2 regions of the Guptibacillus hwajinpoensis genome follow, and region 2 is predicted to be linked to the other one. Evidence: riboswitches for the same ligand, from Rfam matches in the RefSeq annotation. Region 2 holds a riboswitch; the other holds the start of a gene.
The links. A riboswitch is a leader RNA that binds a small molecule or an ion and turns the genes downstream of it on or off. The one in region 2 is predicted to bind cobalamin.
Positions count from the first base shown of each region.

Region 1: another riboswitch for cobalamin. It lies ahead of ABFG93_RS09540 (acyl-CoA thioesterase); the one in region 2 lies ahead of ABFG93_RS15355 (ribonucleoside-diphosphate reductase subunit alpha).

Region 1 covers NZ_CP156674.1:1,835,884-1,839,041, reverse strand. The annotation lists gene ABFG93_RS09555 (threonine/serine exporter family protein) at 1-191, shown strand, start outside; gene ABFG93_RS09550 (DoxX family protein) at 296-718, shown strand; gene ABFG93_RS09545 (DsbA family protein) at 731-1,399, shown strand; cobalamin riboswitch at 1,613-1,793, shown strand; gene ABFG93_RS09540 (acyl-CoA thioesterase) at 1,908-2,402, shown strand; gene ABFG93_RS09535 (AI-2E family transporter) at 2,605-3,158, shown strand, end outside.
Region 2 covers NZ_CP156674.1:2,964,432-2,967,589, forward strand. The annotation lists gene ABFG93_RS15345 (mechanosensitive ion channel family protein) at 1-906, shown strand, start outside; partial or broken gene ABFG93_RS23130 (sensor histidine kinase) at 982-1,212, shown strand; gene ABFG93_RS15350 (hypothetical protein) at 1,268-1,402, opposite strand; cobalamin riboswitch at 1,617-1,792, shown strand; gene ABFG93_RS15355 (ribonucleoside-diphosphate reductase subunit alpha) at 1,925-3,158, shown strand, end outside.

The DNA of each region.
Region 1 (3,158 bases), 1.1 Mb from region 2:
CGCTTGTCCCTGGTGGGCTTGCATATGATGCGATGAGAAACTTTGTACAAAATGATTACAATACTGCTATTAACCTTGCTGCTCGAGCATTTATGATATCTGGATCAATTGCAGTTGGTTTAGTCTTTTCTGAGGTAATTAATCAAATTATTCGTCACTCTACCTTTACGAGAAGGCAAAAACAGCGTTGAAATAAGTCATAGTTCTTTTGCAATCCATACGTACACTATGATAAATTTTAAAAGGATCACTGTGTCGAACGGTGTTAAATAATGTTAATATCTAGGGAGGAACTATGATGAAAACCTATCCCCATCTCGGGTTGTTAACAATTCGTTTGGTAGTAGGTATGCTTTTTTTTGCTCATGGATTTTTGAAGTTCTCTGAAGGTATTGCAAGTACAGTTGCTTTCTTTGAAACAATAGGGTTGTCAGGTTTCCTTGCCTATATTGTTGGCTTTATTGAATTAACAGGTGGAATTGTAATGATTCTTGGAGTAGGAACTCGGATTGTGAGTGTCCTGTTTTCAATGATCTTGATCGGTGCTCTTACAACTGTGAAACGCTCAACAGGTATGCTCGGCGGATATGAATTAGACATAGCTCTTCTAGCGATGTCCGTCTCTCTTTTTCTTAGTGGGGGTGGACCATACAGTCTCTGGACGTTCATGAAAAACAGAGGATGGTCTTTGCCAATCATTCAACAAAAGAAGGACTAGGGAAGTGACAGGATGGCCAAGTCAAAAAAGAAATTAAAGCGCAGTTCAAAGTGGATGCTTTCACTCGTGGCAATTATCATTCTACTTATGACAGTGTATTTTATGAACCAATCTACTTCTACGAAAGGTTTCAAAATAGAAGCTCAACCCCATTTGGGCGAGGAAACAGCTCCGGTTGAAATCATCCAGTTTGGGGATTATAAATGTCCTTCTTGCAAAACCTTTACCGAGTCTTTCTTTCCGTTAATTCAGGATGAATTAATCGCAACAGGGAAAGCAAGGTTTTATTTCGTGAATGACCCGTTTATTCAGGCGGATTCAAAACGAGCTGCAGAATTTGCAGAGACGGTGTATCACGAGCTCGGCAATGATGTATTCTGGCAGTTCCATCACGTTCTTTATGAGCAACAACCCAAAGATAAAGAATTAGAAAAGCAGGAAGTATATACTCCCAAATTCTTAATAGAGACGCTTAGTGGCTTAGTTAGTGAAGAAGATACAAATCAAGTGATTAAAGCGTTTAAAAAAGGAGCCGGAGAAGGTGCAGTTAAAACCGATCGTTCATTTGCAGATGAAATGAATGTATCTGGAACACCAGCGCTTTTTGTTGATGGCAAACGGTTTAAAGGATCTACTATTTCAGAATTAAAAGAGATGGTAGATCAATCTACAAATGAATAATGTGAAGTTTCTATAAGACGAGTCAACCCTTTGATGATGGAATAAATAAGAAGGCATTTCAAATTGGAATGTCTTTTCTTAATGGAGACGGGATGGATGTTAAATAAACGTTTGTTTAAGGAAACGCCCAAAGGCTATACATTGTTAAACAAACGTTTGATTAAGGCAAGGGATTGACTTTGTCTTATAAAACGTAAAGAATAGAGTTGTACAATTCAATAATATGGAAAAGGTACGCTGATCCAGCGTTTAATAGGGAAGTTGGTGAAAATCCAATGCGGTCCCGCCACTGTAAGAAGGAATAAGAAGGTGCATGATCCACTTATCAAGGATAGGGAAGGAGCGCCGTTAATAACCTTCAAGCCAGGAGACCTGCCTTTTCTAAAACACTGTTTACCTACGGTCGATAGGAGGTGTCGCTTGAAGGACTATTTGTATTGTCTATTCATTGCGCATACTTTCTGATAGAAAGTATGCGCCTTTTTATTATCTACATAGGGGGAAACCAATGAAGAAACAAGTAAAAGAATCGAGAGTGTATAAGAGTAGTCGAATTTTTCCACCTGATCTAAATAGCCATGGGACGTTGTTTGGAGGAAAACTTCTTGCGGATATGGATATGCTTGCCTCTATAGCTGCGACGAGACATTCCCGTCTTGAATGTGTAACTGTTTCTATGGATACTGTTGAATTTCTCCATCCGATAACGGAGGAAGACTATGTCCATTATGAAGCGTTTGTGATTTGGACTGGGAAAAGTTCAATGGAGGTGTTTGTAAAAGTGACTGCCGAACAACTATTAACAGGTGACCAACGGATTGCTGCTACCTGTTTTATCACATTTGTCGCGTTAATCGATGGAAGGACAGCGACTGTTCCTGGGATTAAGCCTGATACAGAAGGTGAAAAGCACCTTCATGATCTTGCAAGACAGCGAGCTCAGAAAAGAATTGACCGAAAAGCCACAAGTGAAAATTTAGCCCATATCTTAACGATGCTATAAAGTAAGGCTAGCTATTGGAGCTATAATCTGCTGATAAGGATTGGAAAGTTAAAACAGAACCATAATGGTTCTGTTTTTATTTTTAGGTCTGTTTATAGTAGGATATTCAAACTATTTATTATTTTTTCTTGAATGTAAGTTATGAATCGATGGATGTGTGGTATATGAAAAGTGCGACTAAACTTTATTAAGGAGACTGCCTATGTGGATCAAGCACGACTTTTTTAAATATATCACCGGTATTATACTTGTCCTTATTTGTATTTATTTTCTTACGGAACTTGATTTACTGAAACCTTTGAAAACAATTATTGGAACACTCTTCTATCCAGTGTTGATAGCCGGATTTCTCTACTATGCGATAAAACCCCTTGTTCGTTTAATAAAGAAGCTACCGTTTGTGGCAGACATAACAGCGATTTTAATCGTTTTCTTAAGTATCGCTGGTTTGTTATATACTGCTTTTACATTTCTTGCAAACCCTATTCAAACACAGATCTCCAAGCTCACGAAAGAGCTACCTGAGAAGCTTAAGCAGTCAGCGAGCGAAGCTGAAAAAATGATGGAGAAGAATGACATGGGCATGCTTTCTATGGAGAATTTGAGGCAAAAAGCCACAGGCTTTCTCGGAGATCTCACACAAAATCTTGGAGATCATCTGATGCAGGTTATTGGTGCTGTTACAAGCGCCACAACTGTTCTTGTTATCGTGCCATTTGTATTATTTTACTTTCTTAAAGATGACCACAAGCTAAA
Region 2 (3,158 bases):
ATTCTACTTTTTGTTCTTTTTTATTTTTCAGATACAAAATGGATGTTTCAGCAGCTATTTTCTATCGGTAGTGTTGAAATCTCATTGTTTCTTATTCTAATTGCGTTATTTATCATTACATTGGCGAATCGTCTTTCAAAAATTTTCACTTCGTTTCTGATGCCCCCACTGTATGATCGATATAGTCTTGATACTGGACTACAATTTACGTTTAACCGTATTTTTCACTACACGTTGATGGTGATTGCAGTTGTAATTAGTTTAACAACGGTAGGTCTGGATCTCAGTGCGCTAACTGTTTTTGCAGGTGTGCTTGGAGTTGGGATTGGATTTGGGATGCAGAATATTGCAAATAATTTCATTTCTGGCTTAATCATTTTGTTTGAAAGACCAATTAAAGTAGGAGATCGAGTGATTATTAACGATATAATCGGTGATGTTGAGAAGATTAACATGCGAGCAACGATTATCCGTACGCTTGATAATGAGCGGATTATTATGCCAAATTCGTACTTTATAGAAGAACAGGTTGTTAATCACTCCTATGGAGATTCGAAACTGAGGCTGGTTGTTCCAATTGGAGTGGCATACGGTTCAGATGTGGAGCTTGTTAGAACTCTTCTTCTGACTGTTGCAGATCAGGAGAAGGAACAATCTATGTATGTGCTTGAAACTCCTGAACCTTTTGTCAATTTCTTTGGTTTCGGAGATTCTTCCCTTGATTTTCAACTGTTCATTTGGATTTCTTCACCAAAGGCTGTTGTGGAAACGAAGAGCAATCTCAATTTTCGCTTGAATCGAATCTTTGAAGAAAACGGAGTCGAAATCCCGTTTCCTCAGAGAGATTTGCATGTTCGAAGTCTTGATGAAAGCATTATTGAACAACTAAAGAATAAATCACTCTAATTCCCATCATTTTCACATAGTCTTTTCAAATTTCTTCGTACATTGTTGGATAAAATGAAACAGGCTTTAATTAATATGCTAGCTAATGCGATCCGATTTGCGACATCATATATACATGTTTCGCTGAAGTTGGAAGATCAGCTCGTCTCTATTCAGATTCAGGATGATGGTCCTGGATTCTGAGATGACACCGATAAAATATTCGAACGATTTTATACAGGAGATCAATCAGGATCAGGTATCGGGCTCTCCATTACAAAAACGATTGTAGAAAAACACCATGGAACTATTGAAGCGCTAAACTGATGCAGGTGCATTGTTTAGCATTACCCTTCCTTTTGAATAAACGGAAAGATCGTTACTAACGCAGCTGTGATAATTTCTGTATAATATCTTTACTTTCCTGTTCGCTTAGCAATCCGAACTTCTGGCATAGCAGAGTATAACCAGCAAGCTTATTAAAACAAGAATCAAGTGGCTTCTTCAAACGAATCATTCCTTTCTTTCCTCAAGGAAACTTTTTTTATTATCAACAATATATGCGATGAAAACGCATGAGTGATAGGCATTTATCTTCCGAGTTGAAATAATAGTCATTCGGTGCAACAATAGAGCTTGTGGAAAATGTGAGAGTGATGTAAGATGATGTTATCAACATTTAGTGTTGGTTTTGGTTTTGGTATACTATATATGGGGTATTTTCCCCTTAACTGAATATTTGAGTATGCGGTGTCGTATAACGACTTGAAAGGGAATCCGGTCTGAATCCGGAGCTGTCCCCGCAACTGTCGTGTGGACGAGGCAAAATGCCACTGGAGAATTTTCCGGGAAGGCTTGCCAAGGAAGAAGCACAAGCCAGTAGACCTGCCGTGTATTCAAAAACGTTTCTATTCTTCGGGGATTGAGGGTGAGAAATGGCAGACTGAATGCGTGTTTTGTATTCTTTTTATGTCGTTTTCTCCAAGGCTCACTCGATGCAGAGTGAGCCTTTTATGTTGATTAAAAAGGAGAGATTACTATGAGCATGGTGCTGAATGAACGGGAAAGCTTAAAAGAAGTGAGAAAGATTATAGAGAATTTTCCATCTCTTAACAGTGAAAGATTTTTCGAGAAAACATCTAATAGCATAACCGAAACAAATTCTGAAGAAGAAATAAGACATGTACTGGTTCTAAATGCACTTGAGAGAATCACGGCTGAAGAACCTAACTGGACATATGTAGCAGCTTCTGTTCATCTACAAACGCTCTATAAAGAATCACTTAGAAACCGCGGGGATTCTTACGTATATGGTGAGGGAAACTTCTATCGTCTTTTGCAGCAGCTGACAAAAGAGGGGATTTATCATCAAAATCTATTGACCTCTTATACAGAAGAGGAAATCACAACGGCAGCACAGTTGATTGTTCCAGAACGAGACAACCTTTTTACATATATCGGACTACGCACGCTTGCTGATCGGTATCTTGCGACTGATCATGAGAAGAATGTTTATGAGCTTCCACAGGAGCGATTTCTCGTTATTGCGATGACACTTATGATGAATGAGCCAAAAGAAAAAAGAACGGACCTTATTGTAGAAGCGTATTGGGCTTTATCACATTTATATATGACAGTTGCGACACCAACCCTTTCGAATGCAGGGAAAAGCTATGGTCAGCTTAGTTCATGCTTTATTGATACGGTAGATGACAGTCTTCGTGGTATTTATGATAGCAATACGGATGTTGCAACCGTTTCAAAAAATGGGGGAGGGATTGGCGCCTATCTTGGTAAAATTCGCTCTCGCGGTAGTGACATTAAAGGGTTCAAAGGAAATTCCTCTGGCGTGCTTCCATGGATGAAACAATTAAATAATACGGCAGTGAGTGTGGATCAACTCGGTCAGCGCCAAGGAGCGATCGCGGTGTACCTTGATGTTTGGCATAGCGATATTTTTGAATTTCTTGATGCAAAGCTAAACAATGGTGATGAACGGATGAGGACACATGATCTTTTTACAGGACTATGCATTCCTGATTTGTTTATGGAGGCAGTGGAAGAACGAGCAGAATGGCACTTGTTTGATCCGCACGAAGTTAGAAAAGTGATGGGTTTCTCACTTGAAGATTCGTATGATAAGGAAAAAGGAAAAGGCGAATTTCGTATAAAGTATGCACAGTGTGTGAACCACCCTGAACTTTCAAGGAAAACAGTACCTGCGATTGATATTATGAAGCGTATTATGAAATCTCAATTAGAAACAGGGACCC